DNA from 3 places in the Amycolatopsis sp. NPDC039088 genome. Region 1 is predicted to be linked to each of the others. Evidence: riboswitches for the same ligand, from Rfam matches in the RefSeq annotation. Region 1 holds a riboswitch; each other region holds the start of a gene.
What was found. A riboswitch is a leader RNA that binds a small molecule or an ion and turns the genes downstream of it on or off. The one in region 1 is predicted to bind S-adenosylmethionine.
Positions count from the first base shown of each region.

Region 2: linked by a shared signal. The riboswitch ahead of thrC (threonine synthase) and the one ahead of ACZ7KI_RS16885 (aminotransferase class V-fold PLP-dependent enzyme) in region 1 are both predicted to bind S-adenosylmethionine.
Region 3: linked by a shared signal. The riboswitch ahead of ACZ7KI_RS22655 (methionine ABC transporter ATP-binding protein) and the one ahead of ACZ7KI_RS16885 (aminotransferase class V-fold PLP-dependent enzyme) in region 1 are both predicted to bind S-adenosylmethionine.

Region 1 covers NZ_JBVKAE010000011.1:172,491-180,403, forward strand. The annotation lists gene ACZ7KI_RS16860 (DUF885 domain-containing protein) at 1-1,770, opposite strand, end outside; gene ACZ7KI_RS16865 (AsnC family protein) at 1,904-2,908, shown strand; gene ACZ7KI_RS16870 (RluA family pseudouridine synthase) at 2,949-3,875, opposite strand; gene lspA (signal peptidase II) at 3,872-4,435, opposite strand; gene ACZ7KI_RS16880 (hypothetical protein) at 4,460-5,080, opposite strand; gene ACZ7KI_RS16885 (aminotransferase class V-fold PLP-dependent enzyme) at 5,100-6,464, opposite strand; SAM riboswitch class IV at 6,497-6,611, opposite strand; gene ACZ7KI_RS16890 (M23 family metallopeptidase) at 6,717-7,397, opposite strand; gene ACZ7KI_RS16895 (potassium/proton antiporter) at 7,540-7,913, opposite strand, start outside.
Region 2 covers NZ_JBVKAE010000010.1:49,279-57,191, reverse strand. The annotation lists gene ACZ7KI_RS15095 (ComEC/Rec2 family competence protein) at 1-1,895, shown strand, start outside; gene thrC (threonine synthase) at 1,913-3,178, opposite strand; SAM riboswitch class I at 3,191-3,323, opposite strand; gene holA (DNA polymerase III subunit delta) at 3,459-4,442, shown strand; gene rpsT (30S ribosomal protein S20) at 4,495-4,755, opposite strand; gene ACZ7KI_RS15075 (EamA family transporter) at 5,088-5,993, shown strand; gene ACZ7KI_RS15070 (VOC family protein) at 6,017-6,391, shown strand; gene ACZ7KI_RS15065 (class I SAM-dependent methyltransferase) at 6,388-6,975, opposite strand; gene lepA (translation elongation factor 4) at 7,089-7,913, shown strand, end outside.
Region 3 covers NZ_JBVKAE010000017.1:140,045-147,957, forward strand. The annotation lists gene ACZ7KI_RS22645 (ABC-F family ATP-binding cassette domain-containing protein) at 48-1,820, opposite strand; gene ACZ7KI_RS22650 (4-(cytidine 5'-diphospho)-2-C-methyl-D-erythritol kinase) at 1,889-2,854, opposite strand; gene ACZ7KI_RS22655 (methionine ABC transporter ATP-binding protein) at 2,976-3,986, opposite strand; SAM riboswitch class I at 4,197-4,287, opposite strand; gene rsmA (16S rRNA (adenine(1518)-N(6)/adenine(1519)-N(6))-dimethyltransferase RsmA) at 4,530-5,366, opposite strand; gene ACZ7KI_RS22665 (GNAT family N-acetyltransferase) at 5,407-6,033, shown strand; gene ACZ7KI_RS22670 (DUF222 domain-containing protein) at 6,138-7,202, shown strand; gene ACZ7KI_RS22675 (transglycosylase family protein) at 7,262-7,913, opposite strand, start outside.

The DNA.
Region 1 (7,913 bases):
ACTCGGATCGGGCAGCGCGCCGTGGTCACCGGGGAGGCCGAGCAGCGACTTCCACAGCGGGAGCTGTTCGAACTTGAGCTCCATCAGCTCTTCGGCGAGGCCGTTGGGGGTGTCGCCGTGGCCGGCGACCCAGTCACGGACCACGCCGTCCAGCACCGAAAGCGGCAACGAGCCCCCGCCGAGCACGACGTCGTGGAACGCCTTGATGTCGAATCGGCTGCCCAGCGTGCGCTCGGCCTCCTCGCGGATGCGCTGGATCTCCAGCCGTCCCACCATGTACGACAGCGCCTGCCCCGGGAAGGCGATGTAACGGTCCACTTCGGACTCGATCTCGACCGGCGCCATCGGCGTGTTCTCGGTGAGGAAGTCGATGGCCTGGCGGCGGCTCCAGCCCAGCGCGTGCAGCCCGGTGTCGACGACCAGGCGTCCGGCGCGCATCGAATCCATGGTCAGCATGCCGAGTTTGGCGACGTCGTCGGAATACAGCCCCATCTCGTCGGCGAGGCGCTCGGTGTAGAGCCCCCAGCCCTCGGCGTACGCGGTGAAGTCCCCGATCCGGCGCAGCAGCGGGAGTTCGGTCAGTCCCTGCGCGAGGCTCAGCTGGAAGTGGTGACCCGGAATGGCCTCGTGGAACGCCGTGGCCTCGGCCGCGTGCCGGAACCGCTCCTCAGCCTTGTGGGTGTTGGCGAAGTAGATCCCCGGCCGGGAGCCGTCGACCGCGGGCCACATGTAGTACGCGGCGGGCGCGCCTGGCGCGGATTCGGCGGGAATCGGCTCGACCGTCCACGGCTGCGGCGGGATCCGGCCGAACCACTTCGGCGCCTCGGCCTCGGCCCTGGTGATGGCCGCGCGGGCGGAGTCGAGCAGTTCGTCGGCGCTGGACCAGCGCAGTGCCGGGTCGGTGCGGAGCTTGGTGAAGATCTCGGCGAGGTCGGTGGTGCCGAAGACACGGGAGCCGTACTCGCGGTACTCGTCGGCGAGGTTCGCGATCACGTCGAGCCCGGTCTGGTGCAGCTCACGCGGGGTGCGGACGGTCGTGGTGTGCATTTCGGCGAGCAGGGCGTAGATGCGCTCGCCGTCGGGCAGCCAGCAGACGCCGGGCTTGTCCTCGGGACGGCCATGCGGAGCGATCTCCTTCGCGAGCACCTCGCGGTACTCGGCGATCGCCGGCCGGACGACGTCGCGCAGCAGCTCGGCGCGGCGGGTTTCGAAGTCGTCGTCGGGCGCGGGCTGGCGCAGCAGCGGATCGGCCGACGGCTCGGCGAGGTGACGGTCGAGGTAGGCGACGGCGGCGTCGACGAGGTAGGCGACCGGGACCAGGCCGCGGGCCACGCCGTCGCGATGCCGCTGCGCGGCCTGCCGCAGGTACTCCGGGATGGCGGCGATCCGCCCGAGATGAGCTTCCGCCTGCGCGCCGGTGCCGACCGACATCATCGGCAGCACGGTGAGCACCTCGGCGGCGGGCGAGACGAACAGGTCGCTGACGGTGAACTCGACGAACCGCGAATCCAGCAGCGCGATCCTCGCCCGCGCCATCGCGATCAGGACGTCCCGGGTGGTCTTCTCCTCCGCGCTCAGGCCGTCGGCCCCGAGGGCCTCGGCCCGCTCGGCGAGATCGGCCAGCTTCGCGCGGAACGCGTCTCCCGCTGCCTCGCTGAGGTCGGTGAGGCCGGTCGATTCCGGACGGAAGCCCTGCAAGGCGGGCATGACCGGCTCGGCGTCGAAGAGGGCTTCGACGAACTCGTCGGCGAGGGCGGAGACTTCGCTCATGTTTCTTCCCCAGGGGATCGGTGGAGGCGGTATCCCCGACCCTAATGGAGAGCGCGTCCTACCGAAGCCGGGTTTCGCGGCACGCGGACGGCCTTCGCACGGCGCCGGAGGCGAGACGGTAGCGTTCCCGGACGTGGCCGTGACCGATCCCGTGGATACCCGACTGCTCGCCGCCCTCGCGGACATGGGCAAGGCGGCCGTGCACGAACTGGCGGCCAAGGTCGGCATGGACCCACGCGAGGTCGCGTACCGTCTGGTCGCCCTCTCGGGCAGCGGATTGCCGCTGCTCGTGGGCGTGGAAAGCGACCCGAACGGCCTGCGGGCCGCCATCGCGAGCTCGCCCCCTTCCTGGGCGCAGCAGCCACCACAGCAACAGCGTCCGCCTGGCCACTCCGGACCGCACAACGTCCAGGGCACCCCGTCCGGCCCGTACAACGTGCAAGGCACGCCTTCCGGTCCGTACAACGTCCAGGGAACTCCGTCGGGGCCGTACAACGTGCACGGCACGCCGTCGGGCCGTTACCCCGGGCCGCCGTCGGCCCCGGTGCGACAGCCGATGGCACCGCCTCAGCAGCGTCCGCCCGCGCCGCCGCCGCAGCAGTTCGCGCCCCCGATGCCGCCTCCCGATCCAGTGATGAGCACCTGGGGTGTCCCGCAGACCGCGTCCTGGGCCCGCGGCGACGAGCCACCGGCCGCGCCGCGGCAGGCCCCGGAGGGCAAGAAGGGCCGGACAGGCGACGTCATGGAGACCCAAGGGCTGGAAGGCGAGCAGCTCACCGTCCAGTTGCTCGAGGTCCAGGATCCGGCGGATTACCTGTTCAGCGCGGCGGGCTACTCGCTGGAGGCCGGTGAACGGTCGGTCGTGGTGCACACCGAGATCACCAACCGCGGGAACACCCCATTCGTGTCGCTCCCGGACAACTACCTCGAACTGCTCACCGCGGACGGCAAGCCGATCGCGAAGGCGCCGGTCTCCCTGACCTCGCGTCCGCCGCACAAGATCGGCGTCCGCCCCGGGGAGACCCTCGGCGGCCACACCGTCTACGTGCTGCCGGACACCACCCGCGTAGTCGCCGTCCGGTGGTCACCCCGCCCGGAACCGGACGAACGCACCCTCACCTGGTCGATCGACGACTAGTCCCCAAACCGCATTCAGAGGACTAAATGCGTATCAGGGCCTAGTTCTCGTCCTGGAGGATGCGCAGCGCGTTGGCGAGGTCGTCCGGGTACTCCGACTCGAACTCGACCCAACGCCCGTCGGCGGGGTGCGCGAAGCCGAGTGTCTTCGCGTGCAGCCACTGCCGGGACAGCCCGAGCTTGCGCGCCAGCACCGGGTCGGCGCCGTAGGTCAGGTCACCGACACACGGGTGCTTGAGCGCCGAGAAGTGCACGCGGATCTGGTGCGTGCGCCCGGTCTCCAGCTTGATCTGGGCGAGCGACGCGGCACGGAAGGCCTCGACGACCTCGTAGTGCGTGACGCTGGGGCGTCCACCCTGGACGACGGCGAACTTGTAGTCGTGCCGCGGGTGCCGGTCGATCGGCGCGTCGATGGTGCCGCGCGTCGGATCCGGATGGCCCTGGACGATCGCGTGATAGCCCTTGTCGACGGTGCGTTCCTTGAACGCCCGCTTCAGCACGGTGTACGCGTGCTCGCTCTTGGCCACGACCATCACGCCGGTGGTGCCCGCGTCCAGCCGGTGCACGACGCCCTGGCGTTCGGCCGCGCCGGAGGTCGAAATCCGCAGCCCGCCGGCGGCGAGCCCGCCGACCACGGTCGGGCCGGTCCAGCCGGGGCTCGGGTGCACCGCGACACCGACCGGCTTCGAGATCACCACGATGTCGTCATCGTCGTGCAGGATCTTCATTCCGTCGACGGGCTCCGCGACGACCTCGATCGGCGACGCCGGATCGGGGAGCGTCACTTCGAGGAGTCCGCCCGCGGCCAGCCGGTCCGATTTCCCGGCGGGCCTGCCGTCGAGCAGGATCTCCCCGGATTCGGCCAGCTCCGCCACGACGGTGCGGGAAAGTCCCAGCAGTTTCGCCAGTCCCGCGTCGACGCGCATTCCGTCGAGCCCGTCGGGAACGGGCAGCATGCGCGCGCTCATTCTGTTGCCGCCTTCTTCGTGTCCTTTGTAGATGTTCCGTCGTAGTCCTTGCCCAGCAGGGAGAGGATGACGATGAGCACGCCGCCGACGCAGATGGCGGAGTCGGCGACGTTGAAGATCGCCCAGCCCTGCCCGTTCGGCGCGAACGCGGAGATCATGTCGACCACGTGCCCCCGCAACGGGCCCGGCGCGCGGAAGATCCGGTCGGTCAGGTTGCCGAGCGCGCCGGCCAGCACCAGCCCGAGACCGATCGCCCAGCCGACCGAACGCAGCCGCCGGGCCAGCCAGACGATGGCGACCACGACCGCGGCCGCGACCAGCGCGAGCACCCAGGTCAGCCCGGTCGCCATCGAGAAGGCGGCACCGGGGTTGCGCACCAGCTGGAAGTACACCAGCCCACCGAGGAACTCGACCGGCTGTTTGCCCTCCAGCGTGGACACGGCGAGCTGCTTGGTGAGGAGGTCGATCCCCCACAGCACGGCGGCGACGGCGAACACGACGGCGACGCGCTTTTTGGGCAGCGGCGGCGACGGCGGCGCGGTCTCGGGCTCTGTACTCACTCCCCTATTCTCCACGGAGTGTGCTCAGCTCTGTCCGGCGGCCGCCTTCGGCCTGCTCAGCAGCGCCGCGAACGCCCCGGCGAGCACGACCAGTGACGACAACACCAGCGCGAGCCGTCCTTGGGCGAGCACGACCGCGCAGAGCACGAACGCCGCGGCCACGACCAGCACCAGCACACTGCGGTCCAGCCAGGCGAGCAGGACCAGGCCCAGCGTCAGCAGTACCGCGCTCCGCGCGTCGCCGTCCATGTCGAATTCCCAGTAGCCGACCAGATCCGCCAGCAGGATGGCGACCAGGCCGCCGACGGCGAGCGCGAGGACCTTCCACCACCGCGGGCCGTCCCCCGCCCGCGTGGCCTTGACGGCGTAGAAGAGCACGGTGCCGAGGTAGACCACGAGTACGGCGAACAGCCAGCCGTCGTCGCGGCCGACGCCGGAGAACGACGCGTCCAACGCGACCGCGTTCGCGCGGCTCATCTCCACGCCGTACAGGTTCTGCGTCAGGAACTGCTGGCCGCCCGTGGCGGGCGCGTAGGCGAACCATCCCTCCGACCACGGCGGGCCGAACGACAGCGCCACCACGATCAGCTGGACGAACCCCAGCAGTGCCAACGGAAACCAGTAACGCGGTCGCTCGTTCCCCATGCCGGGTGAGGGTAGTGGGTCAGGCGCAGAACGGGGGAAGCTCCCGGGGGTCGTTCTCCGGCACCCAGCGGCCCTCCGGCTTTTCGTACTGCCAGCGGGCGCCGCGGGCGACGATCTGGCGCAGCGCCAGCACGAGCCGGTCCACGTGCTCGGCGGTGCTGCCGAGACCGAGGCTGACCCGGATGGCCTGCTGACCGGCCGAACCGGCGGCGGAGATCAGCCGCTTGGTCGCGATATGCGCGCAGAACGCGCCGTCCCGCACACCGATGCCGTACTCCGCGGACAGGACGGCGGCGAGCCAGCCCGGCTCGAAGCCGTCGACGACGAAGCTCAGCGTGCCGACCCTGTCGACCGGCGCGTCGAACAACCGCAGCTCGGCGAAGCCGGGGATACCGGCGAGACCACGCCGCAGCCGGGCCAGCAGTTCGTCCTCGTGGGCGACGACCGCGTCCCAATTCGCGGCCAACGTCTCGCAGGCGACGCCGAGCGCGTAGACGCCGACAGTGTTGGGGGAACCGGCTTCGTGCCGCTCGGCGCCCGCGTTCCAGACGACACCGAGGTCCTCGGAGTCGCGGGTGACCAGCTTCGTCGCACCGCCACCGGCGAGGTACGGCTGGGCGGCGCGGAGCCAGTCGGCGCGGCCGATCAGCGCACCGGCACCGAAGGGCGCGTACAGCTTGTGGCCCGACAGCGCGATGTAGTCGACGTCCAGCTCGCGCACGGAGATCCGGCGGTGCGGCGCGAGCTGCGCGGCGTCGAGGGCGATCCGGGCGCCGTGCCGTCGCGCCACCGCGGCGATCTCCTTGACCGGCAACAGTTCCCCGGTCACGTTGGACGCGCCGGTGACGACGACCAGCCGCGGGCCCTGCGGGCAGTCCGCGAGTGCTTCGTCCACAGCGGACACCGCGGCGAGGCGGGTACGCGGCGTCTTGATCCGGCGGACGTTCGGACCCTTCCACGGCAGCAAGGCGGCGTGGTGGTCGGTGTCGAACACGACGACCGACGTGTGCTTCGGCAGGCTGCGGGCGAGAAGGTTGAAGGAATCGGTGGTGTTACGGGTGAACACCACGGTGTCGGTCGAGCGGGCGTCGACGAACTTCCGCAGGATTCCGCGCGTGCGCTCGTAAAGTTTGGTGGAGATCTGCGAAGCGAACCCCGCGCCGCGGTGCACGCTGGCGTACCAGGGCAGGAACTCGTCGACCGCGTCACGCACCTTGTCCAGACAGGGGGCACTCGCCGCGTGGTCGAGGTTGGCGTAGCCGATGTCGCCGCCGGTGACCAGCGGGACCCGCAGATCGGCGCAGGCGACCGCCGGGATTTCGTGCGTCGCAACGGTTTCCGCGACAGTGGCGGGGGTGCTGGTGCGTTCGAGAGCGAGAGTCATCGTCATCCTCCGGGCCAGGGGACCCGACGAGGATCCCGCGCTTGCCCGTCGCACCGCGCGACGAGCCAGGTCCTCACCCGGGGCACCCCACCGCGGAAGGAGGGTTGCCGGTCAGCTAGCCGGGGCTTGACGCTGACACTCGTGACCTAGGGACGAAGTTAGCGGATGCCCCGGCGATCGAGCCACCCCTTGCCCGCATGTTGAGACGCCGCTCACGTACTCCGCAAGCGAGAAGAACCCCGGACGCCGGAGTCAGACGCGGAATCGGCCGGGCAGGGAAACGACGGAGCGGGAGCCGACTTCGGTGGCGGTACCCGAGTACTGCTCGGCGCCCGCGGTGAACTGCCAGCCGCCGAAGGTCTTGCCGTCGACCGGTTCGCCGTACGCCTCGGCGACCTTGGTCGAGACCTCGTCGTAGGACATCCCGTTCCAGTTGCCCGCGCCGACGCCGAAGTCGCGGGAGTCTCCGCCCTGGGCGGCTGCCGTCGGCAGGGTCCACAGGGTGAAGTGCACGTGCGCGCCGGTGCTGCTGCCACCACAGGGCAGCGCGTTCCCGGTCCGGCCGAGGGCGTCACCCGGGACGACGCGCTGGCCGTCGGTGACCGCAATGCCTTCCAGGTGGTAGTACCCGGTCCGCCAGCCGCCGTCGTGGTCGACGGTCACCCAGTCGCCGCCGTCGCAGTGCTGGATCCGGACGGTACCTGCCAGCGGGACGCGGACGGTCTTGTCCGCCGGGCTGAAGTCGATGGCGTTCTTCACGCCGGAGGCTCCGTTGTCCGAGTGGATCCCCGCCGAGTAGACCGACTGGCCGGTGTCGAACGGCAAGCCGAACGCCGGGAACGCGCCCGCGGCCGACGCGGGCGCCGACAGGATCACCCCGACGAGAACGGCCGCGGCCCCCAGGCTGGCGAACTGCGCACGAAGATTCGTCACCTTGCGTACTCCTTAACCCGTGACACTCACCCATTCGATGGAGTGGATTGCCGGGAAAGTAATCCAAAAGGAGTACAAAAGGGAATAACCAGTGACGAACTTTCCGAGATCTTCGGACGAACCACCGGGGCTGGTTGGTGACCTACTGGCCGGATTCGCCCTTCCACCTGGCGAGGCGACCGGCCCGGTCGACGGCACGAAGCCGTCGTTCGGCGCCGTCACGCGCTTCAGAGGTGGTGACTACGAGTAACTGATCCCGTTCCTGGAGCCGGGTGTTCTTGTTGGGTGTGAACCCGGTGCCGTCGCGGACGAGCAGGCTGATCGTCGCCCCCACCGGAAGCCGCAGTTCCGCCAGGTAGACGCCGTGCATCTTGGACCCGGGATGGATGCGGACCTGCAGCAGCTCGGCACCCATCTCGTCGAGTGGCGCGGAGTCGACGTCGATCTCGTGCGCTTCGGCGTGCTGTGCCAGCCCGAGCACCTTGGCGAGCGGGGTCAAGGTCGCGCCTTGGAGCA
Region 2 (7,913 bases), on a different contig from region 1:
TGCTGCCCGGGCAGCAGGTCACCGCCTCCGGGCGGCTGGCCCCGGCAAAGGGAGCCGAACTGACGGTCGCGGTCCTCTCGGTGCGGGGCCCGCCGTCGGCGCTCGGACCGGCGCCCTGGTGGCAGCGAGCCGCGGAATCGCTGCGCGCCGGGCTCCGGGAGCTGTGCGCCGTTCTCCCGGAGGAGCAGGCCGGTCTCGTGCCCGGACTGGTCGTGGGGGACACGAGCGCACTGTCCCCTCGGGTCGAGCGTGAGTTCACGGACTCCGGTATGTCCCACCTGATGGCCGTGAGCGGTGGGAACGTGGCGATCGTCTGCGGCTCGGTCCTTCTCCTGCTGAGGGCGCTTCGGGTCGGGCCGCGGACATCCGCCGCCGCGGCCGCCGCGGGGCTCGCCGGGTTCGTGGTCCTCGCCGGACCCGCGCCCAGCGTGCTCCGTGCCGGAGTGATGGGTGCGGTCGGGTTGCTGGCGCTGGCACTGGGCCGCCGGGGTTCGGCGCTGCCCGCACTCGGGTTCGCCGTGGCGGGGCTGGTCGTGGCCGATCCCGCGATGGCCGCCGATTTCGGGTTCGCCCTTTCGGTGCTGGCCACGGCGGGGCTGGTACTGCTGGCTCCGCCGTGGGCCGAGTGGCTGGTCGGACGTGGCGTGCCGTCCGGCTTCGCCGAGGGACTGGCCGTCCCGCTGGCCGCGTTCGTGGTGACGGCACCGGTCATCGCGGGGATGGCGGGATCGGTCAGTCTCGTCTCGGTGGTGACCAACGTGCTCGCCGCGCCGGTGGTGGCCCCGGCCACCGTGTGCGGCGTGCTCGCCACCGTCATCGGGCCGTGGTGGCCTTCGGCGGGAAGACTGCTGGTCCGCCTGACCGAACCCGAGGCCGGCTGGCTCATCACCGTGGCCCGTCACGGCGCCCGTGCGCCGGGAGCGGTCGTGGAGTGGCCGGGCGGCTGGTGGGGCGGGCTCTTGGCGGCCGGCCTGCTCGTCGTACTGCTCGTCGTGATCCGACTGCGGTATGCCCGGATCCTGGTGGCGATCGCCTTGGCGGCCGGACTCCTCGTCTTCGTGCCGGCGCGGGTGCTCGCCCCGGCGTGGCCACCGGCATCGTGGAGTGCCGTCGCCTGCGACGTCGGGCAGGGCGATGCCGTGGTCCTCGCGACGGCCGAACCGGGAAGGGCGATCCTGGTCGACACCGGCCCGGAACCGGGACCGGTCGACGAGTGTCTGAGCAGGCTCGGCGTGGACCGCGTTCCGCTGGTCGTGCTGAGCCATCTGCACGCCGACCACATCGGCGGTCTCGAATCCGTCTTCGAGGGCCGGTCGGTCGGTGCGGTCGCCGTCGGTCCGGGACGGGCGCCCGCGTGGGCGTGGCAGCAGGTCGCCGACGAAACCGCGCGCCGTGGGATTCCCTTGCTGGAACTGGGGATCGGGCAACGGCTGGACTGGCCGGGACTGTCACTGGAGGTACTGGGGCCACGTTATGTCACACGGCGATCAGTCCTCGAGCAGGACGGCACGGTGATCAACAACGGGTCGGTCGTCCTGCGTGCCGGGACCCCGGCCGGCCGGTTGCTGCTGACCGGCGACGTCGAACTCGCCGCGCAGGCCGACCTGATGGCGGAGGGGGTCGATCTGCGTGCCGAGATCTTGAAGGTGCCGCACCACGGAAGCCGTTACACGGCACCGGATTTCCTCAACGTCGTCGCGCCGAGGGTAGCGTTGGTGAGTGTCGGCGCCGGAAACACCTACGGCCATCCAAGTAAGTCCACTTTGGACAACCTGGCCGCTGTCGGTGCTTTGGTCGCCAGGACGGACACGGATGGCGACACCGCGGTCGTCGCCGACGCGCGAGGTCTCGCCCTGCTGCGCCGGGGTGAGCCCCGCGGCCCGCCTCGTTCCTGAGGCGGGCCGGCGGGATCTCAGATGCCGAGTGCCTCGCGGACAGCGTCGGCCGAAGCGCTGACGGTGGCCTTCGGGCCGACCTTGTCCTCGATGGCGTCGAGGGTTTTGAGGCCGTCGCCGGTGATCAGCAGCACGATCTCGGCGTCCGGGTCGAGCTTGCCGGTCTCGATGAGCTTCTTGGCCGTCGCCACGGTGACCCCGCCGGCGGTCTCGGTGAAGATGCCCTCAGTGCGGGCGAGCAGCCGGATGCCTTCGACGACTTCTTCGTCGGTGACGTCTTCGATCGCTCCGCCGGTGCGGTTGACCACGTCGAGGACGTACGGGCCGTCGGCCGGGTTACCGATCGCCAGCGACCGGGCGATCGTGTCCGGCTTGACCGGCTGGACGACGTCGTGGCCCGCGCGGAACGCGGCCGAGACGGGGGAGCAGCCGGTGGCCTGCGCGCCGAACACCTTGTACGGCGTTTCCTCGACGAGGCCGAGCTGTCCGAACTCGCGGAAACCCTTGTCCACCTTGGTGAGCTGGGAACCGGAGGCGATCGGCACCACGATCTGCGGGGGAAGGCGCCAGCCGAGCTGCTCGGCGACCTCGAAGGCCAGTGTCTTGGAGCCTTCCGAGTAGTAGGGCCGGACGTTCACGTTGACGAACGCCCAGCTCTCCTGCTCCGCAGCGAGCTGGGTGGCGAGCCGGTTCACGTCGTCGTAGTTGCCGTCGACCGCGATCAGGTCACCGTCGTACACGGCGGTGGTGAGGATCTTGGCGCGTTCGAGGGTCTTCGGGATCAGCACGACCGACCGCCAGCCCGCGCGGGCCGCCGCGGCGGCGACCGCGTTGGCCAGGTTGCCGGTCGACGGACAGGCGAGCACCTCGAACCCGAACTCGCGCGCGGCCGCGAGCGCGACGGCGACCACGCGGTCCTTGAACGAGTGGGTGGGGTTGCCGGTGTCGTCCTTGACCCAGATCTTCTTGACGCCGAGCGCTTTCGCCAGCCTGTCAGCCTGGACGAGCCGGGTGGCGCCGGGTTCGGTGTTGGGGATTTCTTCGACGTTCGAGGGAACGGGAAGGAGTTTCTTGTAGCGCCAGATGTTCTTCGGCCCCGCTTCGATGTCCTCGCGGCGCACGCGGCCGAAGTCGTAGGCGACCTCGAGCGGCGAGAAGTCCTCGGCGGAAACGAATTCGGGGGCGAGCGGCTGCCGGTGTCCCTCTTCCTTCGACACCAGTTCGACGGCCGGTCCGAGATCCGGGGTCTTGGTGGTGGAGGTCGTGCCGAGGGTTGCGGTCATCGCGAGGTCCTTTCCTCATCTGCCCCGCCGAGGCGGGCCGGAATTGGCACCGTGTTCGTCAGCTATCCCACGATCGCGGGATGACAGGCTGACGCCGGTTGCCGGGGCTTCATCGGGCCGTTCCCTCTGCCCCTCTGGATGAGCGGTATTCACTTGTCGGCACGCGCATGATCGCGTCGCCTCGCTAACACCGTACGACATGGGGCTCGCGTGGGGCCACCGTGCCCGGAACACATCACCGGACAAAGCACACGAGAGGAGGAGTGGCAGGATCGTCACCGTGACGACGCAAGCTTCCGCCCCATCGCCGCTGGTCCTGGTCCTCGGTGAGGAAGAGCTGCTGATCGAACGCGCGATCCGTGGCGCTTCTGACGCGGCCAAAGCGGTCGACCCGACGGCGGATCTCAGCCGGATCCGGGTGTCGGACCTCACAGTCCCGGCACTCGCGGAGATGGTCAGCCCCTCACTGTTCGCCGAGGCCCGGGTCATCGTCCTCGAATCCGCGCACGACATCTCACAAGAGCTCGCCGATGGGGTGATGGCCTACATCAAGGCGCCCGCCGACGGCATCGTCCTCGTCGTCGTGCACAGCGGAGGCGGCCGGAGCAAGGCCGCCAAGGCGCTCCCCGCTGCCTTGAAGAAGGCAGGCGCGGAAGTCGTCGAGTGCTCGAAACTGACCAAGCCCGCTGAGCGAGAGTCCTTTGTCCGCAACGAAGTCCGCCGGGTGGGCGGAAAGATCGACGGACCGGCCGTGCTCGCGCTGATCGACGCGGTCGGCTCGGATCTGCGCGAGTTGTCCTCGGCCGCGACACAGCTCGTCGCGGACTCCGGGGGAGTGGTCGACGAGCAGGCGGTCCGCCGCTATCACCGGGGCCGCGCGGATGTGAACGGGTTCGCCGTCGCCGAGAAGGCCGTGGCCGGTGACAAGGCGGCGGCGCTGGAGTCACTGCGCTGGGCGATGCAGCTCGGCGTCCCGCACGTACTGGTCGCGGACGCCCTCGCCGACGCGGTCCGGACGATCGCACGGGTGTCCGGCGCCGGTCGCGGGAACCCGAACCAGATGGCGGGCGAGCTGGGGATGCCGCCGTGGAAGGTGCGCAAGGCCCAAGGGCAGGCCCGCGGCTGGGGGCAGGACGGTCTCGCCACCGCGATGCGGATCGTCGCCCGGCTCAACGCCGAGGTCAAGGGGGTCGCGGCCGACCCGGAGTACGCGCTGGAACGCGCCGTGCTGGAGGTCGTCGACGCACACGGCACCAGTCGCTGAACATGGCGAAGGGCCCCGGCGACTCGCGTCACCGGGGCCCTTCGAAAGCCGATCAGAGAGAGTTCGCGCGCTTCGCGAGCGCGGACTTCTTGTTGGCGGCCTGGTTGGCGTGGAGAACGCCCTTGGTGACGGCCTTGTCCAGCTTCTTGGCCGCGTCCTTCTGCAGCTCGAGGGCCTTGGCCTTGTCGCCGGCGTCGGCGGCCTCGCGGAACTTGCGGATCGCGGTCTTCACCGAGGACCGGATCGCCTGGTTGCGCTGACGCGCCTTCTCGTTGGTGGTGATGCGCTTGATCTGCGACTTGATGTTGGCCACGGGGGCGCTCCTCTTGATCTCTCGGTGGTTTCACCGCCGCGCTGTGACTTGGCCCTGCGCGCTCGCGAAAGCGGCGCGGGTTTCCTCCATGACGGAATGCCACACGGCGATGAAGAGCAAGCTTAACAGCCGTCCCGAGGCGGATCGCGGCCGCCTCCGGACGGGTGCTTGCGGTACGGTGAAGATCGTAGTGCCTAGGGTTCCGCCGCCTGCCCGTTCCGCGCAGCACACAATCAGGGCAGGTGGGGCAGGTCCGAGCGGCACCATCGGCGGGGCCGGAAGCGCCGCCGTTCATCTGACGGGACAAAAGCCTGGAGGACCGGGTTTTCCGCATGCGCGGAAAACGTGAAAGGTCCCCAGTGAACGCCACCGCCCTGTCCCTTGTCCTCGCCGCCGCCGTCATCCACGCCGGCTGGAACCTGGCCGCCAAGAGGATCCGCAGCGGCGGAGCCCGGTTCGTGTGGGCCTATTACAGTCTTTCCGCGGTTCTGCTCGCCCCCGTCGTGGTGATCTCGCTGGTCGTGGAGCCGCAACGTCCACAGTGGACGTGGTTGCTCGCCTCGGCGGTCACCGCCGTGTTGCACGTCACCTACGGAGTCGTCCTCCAGCGGGGTTACGCCGTCGGCGACCTCTCCGTCGTGTACCCACTCGCCCGCGGTACCGGGCCGCTGATCTCGGTGCTCGCGGCCGTGGTGCTGCTCGGCGAGCGGCCGGGTCCACTCGGTCTCGTGGGGGCGTTCCTGGTGGTGGCCGGGGTGCTGGTCATCGGGACCGGACGGTCCCCGGCGCACGCCGACGCCGCGGATCGCGTCGCTCGCCGCAAAGGCGTGGCGTACGGGCTGCTGACCGGGCTCACTATCGCCGCGTACACGCTGTGGGACGCGCATTCGGTCACCGGTCTCGGTGTCCCGCCGATCGTCTACTTCGGAACCGGCGCGGTCGTGCAGAGCCTGATGATGGCGCCGTACGCACTGAAGGACCGTGAAGAGCTCTCGTGGCTCTGGCGCGAGCACAAGCGTGAAGTGCTTCTCGTCGGCCTGCTCTCGCCGGTCGCCTATCTGCTGGTCCTCTACGCCCTTCAGATCGCTCCCGTGAGCCTCGTCGCACCGGCGAGGGAGCTGAGCATCGTCCTTGGCGGCTTGGCCGCCTGGCTGGTGCTGGGAGAGGCGAACGCCGTCCGCAGGCTGGCCGGGTCGGTGGTGGTGCTCGCGGGTATCACCGCGATTGCGATGGCCTGAACGCATCCGGTAGGGATTGAGCCATGGACGTGTTGAGCAGCAGGGTGCTGATCCACCCGAAGGATCTCGATGTGTCGACGGCGTTCTATCGGGACACCCTGGGCCTGGCCATCGACAAGGAGTTCCCCGGCGGAACGGTGTTCTTCGCGGGGAACGGATCGATCGAGATCGTGGGGACCGGGAAGACCGGTCCGACCCCGGACGTCGCCTTGTGGCTTCAGGTCCGGGACCTGACGGCGGCGCTGGAGGAACTCGCCGCGAAAGGGCTGGAACCGGTCCGCGAAGCACGGCGTGAACCGTGGGGCCTGGACGAGGCGTGGATCGCCGATCCGGACGGCACCAGGATCGTGCTGGTCGAGGTGCCGCGTGAGCATCCCTTGCGCACCGATCCGCGTTAGATCGCGGGTTTGACCGCGCGGAGCTGAGCGGCCAGGGACGCGCCGAACCCCGGCGGTTCCCAGGTCCAGGTCTGCAGGTCGGTGAAGCCGGCCGCGGCCGCCTCGTCGGCCAGTTCGTGCCGTGACACGGGCAGCCATTTCTCGTGCGACGACAGCAGCAGCCTGCCGCCGGGCCGGAGCACGCGGAACAGCTCGGTGAACCCGGCCGCCCTGTCCTCCCACAGCTGCACGTTGTTGACGCTCATGACCACGTCGACGCTCTCGTCCGGCGCGCCCGTTGAGTCGGCGGTACCACTGCGCAGTTCCACCTTGTCGCCGCACCGGCGGCGGGAGCGGGCGATCATCTCCGCCGACGGGTCGACGCCAATGGCGCGGGCGGCGCGTTCGGCCGCGGCCTGCAGGCCGACACCCGGGCCGGGGCCCACGACCAGGGCGGTTTCGCCGGGCTCGATCGCCGCCAGTTCGACGACACGAAGTTCGGTGGCGGCGTTGCCGCGCTCCATCGCCAGACCGCCGAACCGGCCGAGCAGCCCCCTGGGACGGCCGAAGGTGCGGTCGAGCATTTGGGCCAGTGAAGTACTCATACTTCGAGGGCACCACAGCTCACCAAGGCCCGCATCGGGGATGACCCCCACTCCCACCCGGAGCGGCATGGGACCATAGACGTGGCACACCCCGACCTTCGCGAGGAAACCCGTTGACGACGTTCGCCGACACCACGTTCACGCCCCCGGAGCTCATCCGGAACTTCTGCATCATCGCGCACATCGACCACGGCAAGTCGACCCTGGCCGACCGGATGCTGCAGCTCACCGGCGTGGTCGAGGAGCGGGCGATGCGCGCGCAGTACCTCGACCGGATGGACATCGAGCGCGAACGCGGGATCACGATCAAGGCACAGAACGTGCGGCTGCCCTGGAAGGTCGACGGGCAGGACCACGTCCTGCACATGATCGACACACCGGGACACGTTGACTTCACCTATGAAGTCTCCCGCGCGCTCGAAGCGTGCGAAGGCGCCGTCCTGCTGGTCGACGCCGCGCAGGGGATCGAGGCGCAGACGCTCGCCAACCTGTACCTCGCGCTGGAGAACAACCTCCAGATCATCCCGGTGCTCAACAAGATCGACCTGCCGTCGGCGGATCCGGACAAGTACGCCGCCGAGATCGCGCACATCATCGGCTGTGAGCCCTCGGACGTGCTGCGCGTGTCCGCCAAGACCGGCGTCGGAGTCGGTGAACTGCTCGACGCGGTGGTGAAGCAGGTGCCCGCACCGACGGGCGACGCCGACGCCCCGGCACGGGCGATGATCTTCGACTCGGTCTACGACACCTATCGGGGCGTCGTCACCTACATCAGGGTCGTCGACGGCAAGATCACGCCGCGTGAGCGGATCAAGATGATGTCGACCGGCGCCACGCACGAACTCCTCGAGGTCGGGATCATCTCGCCGGAGCCCAAGGCCAGCAAGGGCCTCGGCGTCGGTGAGGTGGGCTACCTCATCACCGGGGTGAAGGACGTC
Region 3 (7,913 bases), on a different contig from region 1:
GTCACATTACTGTCCGCCCTGGAACGCCCGCTCACTGTCGAGTGAACTCACTCGATCGCTTCGGAGGTCTCGAGCCATTGGGCCTCGACCTCCTCCTTCTCCGTTTCGACGGCCTTCAGTTCAGTGTTGAGCTCGATGAGCTTCGACGGATCGGTCGCCGCGGCGAGCAGCGCCGCGTGCAGCTTCTCCTCCTTGGCGTGCAACTGGTCGAGCTTGCGCTCGAGGCGGGACAGTTCCTTCTGCGCCGCCCGCTGTTCCGCAGCGCTCTTCTTGGGCTCGGACGCCTGCCCGCCGCCCGACTTCCTGTCGGCACTGGCTTTCGCCAGGCTCTTGACCCGCCGCTCGAGGTACTCCTCGATACCGCCCGGCAGATGGGTCACGTGCCCGTCGCCGAACAAGGCGACGATGGTGTCGCAAACACGTTCCACCAGGTACCGGTCGTGCGAAACGACGACGAGGCTGCCCGGCCACGAATCGAGCAGGTCTTCCAGTTGCTGCAGCGTGTCGATATCGAGGTCGTTCGTCGGTTCGTCGAGCAGCAGCACGTTGGGTTCGGCCATCAGGAGCCGGCACAGCTGCAGCCGACGGCGTTCACCACCGGAAAGGTCTTCGACCGGGGTCCACTGCCTCGCCGCGGGGAAACCCAGCTTTTCGGCCAGCTGCGAAGCGGTGAGTTCCTGCTTGCCGAACACGACGCGTCCGGAGACCTCTTCGATGGCCTGCAGGACGCGCAGGTCACCCGGCAGGTCGTCGAGTTCCTGCCGAAGGTGCGCGAGGCTGACTGTCTTCCCCTCGATGCGGCGCCCCGTCTCGGGCTCCTTGTCACCACCGAGCAGTTTGAGCAACGTCGTCTTGCCCGACCCGTTGACGCCGACCAGCCCGATCCGGTCGCCGGGCCCGATCCGCCACGTGACGTGGTCGAGCAGGGTGCGGTCGCCGGCGGTCAGGGTGGCGTCCTCGATTTCCAGCACGGTCTTTCCCAGCCGTCGCCGCGCGAACGTCTGCAATTCGACCGAGTCACGCGGCTCCGGGACGTCGGAGATCAGCGCCTCCGCCGCCTCGACCCGGTAACGCGGCTTCGAGGTCCTGGCCTGCGGGCCGCGCCGCAGCCACGCGAGTTCCTTGCGCGCCAGGTTCTGCCGCTTCTCCTCGGCCGTCGCCGCCAACCTCGCCCGCTCCGCCCGCGCGAAGATCCAGTCCGCGTAGCCACCTTCGTACTGTTCGACGCGACCGTTGGCGACCTCCCAGGTCACACTCGCGACCGTGTCGAGGAACCACCGGTCGTGGGTGACGACCACGACCGCGATCTTGCGGTTGAGCAGGTGGTCCGCCAGCCACCGCACACCTTCGACGTCCAAGTGGTTCGTCGGCTCGTCGAGGACCACGAGGTCGAGCTCGCCGGTGAGGGCCGCGGCCAGCGCGACTCGACGCCGTTCACCGCCGGACAGGTTCGCCGTCGGGGTGTCGACCCCGAGAGCGGTGATCCCCAGACCGTCCATAATGGACCTGACTCGCGCGTCGGCGGCCCATTCGTGCTCCGCGCCGTAGCGCTCCAGCACGACGTCGCCGATGGTGCTGCCGCCGGGAAGCTCGGTCCGCTGGGTGACGACGGCCATCCGCAGGCCACGGACGTGACTCACCCGCCCCGCGTCCGGCTCACTGAGCCCCGCGAGGACTTCCAGCAAGGTCGTCTTCCCGCCTCCGTTGAGACCGACGACGCCGACGCGCTGTCCCTCCGCGACACCAAGCGAAACACCATCGAGCAGCGGGCGCACCCCGTAGGACTTGCTCACCGACTCCAGGTTGACCAAGTTGGCCATTCCTCAGCCGATCCTTTCCAAAAAGCTTGCACCACAAGGGAATTTAAGACATGTCCGTTCGGACATCCTCACGCGTGTACTCGAGGCGGCGCCGGTCGTGGCGCGTCGTCCCCGCCGACCAGCCGGGCGCCGGGAACCGGTCCGTGCGCGACGCGAACCGTCCGGCACACCCCCACACCGGACAACTCCGCGGCGACCTCGACCGCAGACTGGGCGTCCGCGCAGAGAAACGCGCAGGTCGGCCCGGACCCGGAGACGGTGCCCGCGAGTGCCCCCGCGTTGACCCCCGCCCTCAAGGTGCGCCGCAGTCCAGGACGCAACGAGACGGCGGCCGCCTGCAGGTCGTTGCCCAGAAGCAGGGCCAGCTGCCGAGGGTCACCCGACGCCAGCGCTTCGACCACCGGGGTATGGGAACCGATCCGCGGCGGGTTGCCCTCTTCGCGCAACCTGTCCAGTTCGCCGAACACACGCGGGGTCGAAAGACCACGCTGGTCGAACGCCAGTACCCAGTGGAAGGTGTGCCGCGACAGGACCGGCACCAGTTGCTCACCTCGGCCTGTCCCCAGTGCGGTTCCACCGTAAAGCGCAAAAGGGACGTCGCTGCCGAGCTTGGCGGCGATACCGGCCAGTTCGTCGCGGGAGATGTCGAGCTTCCAGAGTGACGCGAGCCCGACCAAGGTCGCGGCCGCGTCAGCGCTGCCCCCGGCCATCCCTCCGGCGACCGGGATGCCTTTGCGGAGCACCACGCGAACCTTGGATTCGCCGTCCGCCTTGCCTACATGAGCCGCCAGCGCCTGCGCGGCCTTCCATGCCAGGTTGTTGGCCCCGGTCGGTACGGAACCTTCCCCCTCGCCATAGACCTCGACACCCGGGTCTTCGGTGACCGCCACGGTCACCTCGTCGGTCAGGGAAAGCGCCTGGAACACGGTCACCAGCTCGTGGTAGCCGTCCGGACGTACGTCACCGACCGACAGGTGCAGGTTGACCTTGGCGGGAACCCTGACGGTGACTGGAGGCGGTACGACGGCGAGCACGCGTCAAGCCTACGTGGCCGCCCCACTTGTGCTGCCACCAGGAGAAAGAGAACAGGACGAGTCAGACATGAACGGGCCGCCCTGGACGGATTTAGTCCAGGGCGGCCCGTTCGTGGAGAAATCAGGCGGCGACGCCCTGCGGTCCGCGAACCGGGTGCGTCACGTGGCCGCCGCGTTCGGCGATCCAGGCGAGCGCGGCGTCCGCGTGCTCACCGCGCACACCGAGGCGGAACCGGCCGACCGGTGTGTCGCCGATGCGGGTCAGACCGCCCCCGATGGTGGCGAGTTCGACGTCGAAGCGGCCGGCGGCCTCGGGCAGCAGGGCGCCGACCGACGCGAAGCCGACAAGCACGACGTCCACCGCGCGGTCGTACTTCGAGGCCTGAGCCCGGCTGGTTTCGATCGCGGGAAGCAGCGCCTGCGCCGTCCGGCTGTTCGGGTCGGAGACCAAGTCGAGCACGGTCCCGCGTTCGATGATCGCACCGGCTTCGAGAACCGCCACGTCATCGCAGACACGGCGAACCACGCCGACGTCAGGTGTGGTGAGCAGCACGGTCACGCCGAGCTCGGCGCGCGCACGGTCGAGCACGGTCAAAACCGCGCCGGACTCCTCGGGCCGCACACCCGCGGTCGGGTCGTCGGCCAGGAGCACGGACGGCCCGGCGGCCAAGGCCTTGGCGATCGCCACTCGGCGCAGCTGCCCCTCGGACAGTTCGCCCGGCCGCTGACCTGCCCGTGGCGTGAGTCCGACCAGGTCGAGCAGGTTGCCCACCCGGTTTCGGCGCTGCGGTCCGTCGAGGCCGAGCTGCTCGAGCGGTGAAGCGATGTTGCCGGCGATGGTGCGCTCCGCGAGCAGCTCCGGCTTGGTGCTCACGACACCGACCTGGCGGCGGATCTCGCGCAGGCGGCGTCCGTCCAGCGTCCCGGTGTTGAGGCCGTCGAGCCGGACGACGCCCCGGTCAGGACGCTCCTGAAGCCCGATGCAACGAGCGAGGGTCGACTTGCCGGAGCCCGCCGGACCGACGACTCCGAACAGCGAGCCCGCTTGGATGTCCACGCTGACGTCGCGCAGGGCGACGACGGGATTTCCGTTGAGGGGGAAGGACTTCGACAAGTTTTCGACAGTGATCACGAAAGGCTCCATGCGAATGGGGCGCCGCTTCTTTCGAGCGCGCCAACCGTCACCGATTAACCGTCCAGAGCGGACGGATTTCAGAGGTAAGGGAAAGACTCAGGCAGTAACGGTGGAGCGTCGACACGCACTTACCGTGCGGCGACCTTCATCGACGACACGTCGCCTGGTCAGCAGGAGCGGGTGGGTGACCCTGTTCATTAGGCACAGCCTCCATCGGTCCTGGCGGTAGCACCTGCCCTGTGGAGGGTGGTTGCTGCGACTTCGGCGAGCCAGGTCTCTCAGTCGCTCGGGATGGCCCACTGAGTAAAACCGATCCCACTGGATGAAAGCAAGCGCGTAGGCGCAGATCACACGTCTGGCGGTGCCCACTCTACAGGATCCGCTGTCCATATCATGAGACAGCGGCAGCGTTTCCAGATCCGCGTCACGGTTCCCGCCTGCTAAGACAGGCTAGAACGGCGCATATCGAGAAGAGGGTTATGCCATCGTGCTGACCTCGGACGGCATTCGACGGGCAGCACCCTCATGCCCACCCGCTGGTCATTCGGCCGCGGCGGCGATACGAGCGAATTGATGAACATCCAACTGCTCGCCGCGAGTCTTGGGGTCGACACCCGCCTTCTCGAGCAACTCCCCCGCCCGTTCGGCGGAACCTGCCCACGACGCCAGCGCCGCGCGCAAAGTCTTTCGCCGCTGGGAGAAGGCGGCGTCGACGACCGCGAACAGGCGCTGCCGGTCCACGGACCACACCAAGTCGCCACGTTCGAAGGCGACCAATGCGGAATCCACGTTCGGAACAGGCCAGAACACCGATCGCGGCACCGCGGCGACTTTGCGCGCCTTCCCGTACCACGCCAGCTTGACGCTGGGCACGCCGTAAGTCCGGCTCCCGGGCCCGGCGGCCATCCGGTCCGCGACCTCGGTCTGGACCATCACGAGACCGCTGGTCAGCGACGGCAGCTCGGCAAGTAGGTGCAGCACGACGGGAACGGCGACGTTGTACGGCAGATTCGCGACGAGCGCCGTGGGCCGTTCGGGCAGGTCCTCCGCCTTGATCCGCAAAGCGTCCGCCCCGACGACCGTCAGCCTTTCGGCCCCCCCTCGCTCGGCCACCGTGTCCGGCAACCGTCCGGCCAGGACGGGATCGATCTCGACCGCGACGACCTTGGCACCGGTCGCGAGCAGACCAAGGGTCAACGAGCCGAGCCCCGGTCCGACTTCCAGTACGACGTCGTCTTCGCCGACTCCTGAAAGATCGACGATACGGCGCACGGTGTTCGGATCGTGCACGAAATTCTGACCGAGCTTCTTGGTCGGACGTACGTCCAGCTCGGCCGCCAACGCCCTGATCTCCGCAGGCCCGAGCAGTTCAGTCACCTGACGATCGTAGCCAGCCCCGGTGGGCCACGATTGGCCGGTGGACAACGTCGCACTCGAAGGTGAGAAAGTCCGGCTGCGTGACTGGCGGCCGTCGGATATCCGATCGCTCCGCGACCTACTCGATCCCGCGCGGCCATGGCATAAGACGAATGGCCCGTACTTCGGTCTTCCGACAGCCGCGGATACCGAATCCACGGCACTCAAGCTCACCGCGGCCAAGTCGGAGCTACCCGATCCTCGCAGCAGCCTCGCGGTGACCGACCTGAGCGACGGCCGGTTGATCGGTCAGGTCAGTTGGTACTGGGAGAGCAGGGAAACCGACTGGCGACGGCTGGGGCTGGTCATCTACGACGAGCGCTATTGGAACGGCGGGTTCGGCTCCGAGGCACTGCGCCTGTGGACGACTTACCTGTTCTCCCGCACCGACGCACTCCGCCTGGACTTCGCCACGTTCTCGGGCAACCCGGGAATGATCGCCGTCGGACGACGGCTGGGGTTCGTCGAGGAAGGCCGGTTCCGGCGCGCTCGGCGCTGGTCTGGCGGCGTGCACGATGCCGTTGTCTACGGAGTCCTCCGCGAGGAGTGGGAGCACATGAATGGCGCCGGGCACCGCTTCCCCGGAACTCGACCGCATCATCCTTCCGACGTCTCCGACGCGACCTAGTCCTACGACGGAGTGATGCGCGCAAGTTCGAGCTGCCAGAGCGTAATGATCATTCACCCGATCGATACCGTGCACTAGTTCGACTCTGGCTCGACAATCGAGGGATGACCAGTACAAACACCCCCAAGACCTTCCCGCTGAACCTGCCGGAAGGTGACCCCGAGCTGCTTCTCCACGAGTTGCAGACACGACTGCGCGAAGGGCGACGCCTTTTCGCCGAAGTCGGCCAGATCCTGGCCGAGATCGAATCCCGCGGGGTCCGAGACCTCTACGGGTACAACTCGATCGCCGTCTTCTACGAGCACGTTGCCCGGGTCTCCCGAGCCGAGGCGAGAAAGGTGACCGGTCGAGCGCTGGCCCTCAACTCGAGACGTACGCGCGACGGGACCACGACTCCACCCGTCGCGCCTATGACCGGAGCCGCAGCCGCCACCGGCGTACTGGCCGAGGCCGGCATCGACCGGATCGTCACGGTCATGAGGAGGCTGCCAGAGCACGTCGCCGCAAGCGCACGGCTCGACGCGGAGAAAGTGCTGGTCGATCTTGCCAGCGTCGCAAGGCCGCGTGACGTCACGATTGCCGGAACGGATCTGCTCGCGCGTCTAGACCCGGACGGCAACGGCACCGACGACCCAAACCCGAGAACTCCGCGAAGCGAGTTCTGGTTGCGTCAGAAACGCACCGGTCGTTGGGATATGCGCGGCGATCTCGACCCTGAGACAGGCGCCCGCCTGAACGCGCTTCTCGTTCCGTTGGCACAACCGGCCCCCGACGGGAAAGCCGACAGCCGCACGCCGGCCGAAAGACGCGGCGACGCTTTCGCGGAGATCGTCGATCTTGCGGAGAGCAGCCCGGACGTCCCTATGCCCCGGCAGGCATCAGAGCCGGTCGCAGAGCAGCCTGAACCCGCGGAGCCGGTCGAGAAACCGGCGAACGACCCCGGTACCGCCCAGCCACGGGAACAGAGCCGCCAAAGCCGACACAGCGGCGGCGACAGCGTGCGGTCGGACAAGGCTCGCGATGTGGCCCACATCCGACCGTCGCGTTGGTGGTTCCGGCTGTCGAGGTCAAGAACCGGCGCCGAAACCCCATCGACGGCGCTCGACCGATCGGTCGTTCAGATCTCCGACGAAGACGCTACGCACTCTCAGCGGCGAAAAACGGCCTGAAGGCCACCCTGCGGGAGGAGCCCACACGATGGCCTTCAGGAAAGGAGAATGATCTGGCGTCAGGCTTTCTTGCCGCAGTGCGGCCAAGCGCTGTAACCACCACGGTCGTCGCGGACCTTCTCAGCGACAGCGATCTGCTGGGCCTTGCTGGCCTGGTGGGGGTACGCGGCGTACTGCGAGCCGCCGTAGGCATCCCAGGTGCTCTTGTTGAACTGCAGGCCACCGTAGTAGCCGTTACCGGTGTTCGCGGCCCAGTTCCCGGTCGACTCGCACTGCGCGATGCGGTCCCAGGCGCCGGCGTCACCGATGACCGGATCCGCGGGCTTCTTCGAACCGACCTTGATGATCTTGGGCTTGGCCTCGGTGATGACCTCTTCGGAGACCTTCTCGCGGCCGACCTCTTTGCCGTTGCGCTGGGTGACCTTGTAGGTCACGGTCTTCTGGCCAGGAGTACCCGGGTCTTCGACCTTGGTCTTGCCCTTTTCGAGCTCCGGGTCGTCGACCTTCTGCTCGGGCGGTGCGATTTCCTCGTTCTGCTTGACCATGGTGACGCCGGTCCGGCTGACGTGGACCTCGGCGCCGTCGACCAGCTTGACGTCGAGACCGCCGACGGCCTCGTCGTCCGGGCCGAGGGTCATCCGCAGCTCACCGAGGAATTCCTTGGTGGTGACCGAGTTGGTCTGGACCTTGCGCGGTTCGTTCGCACCGTCG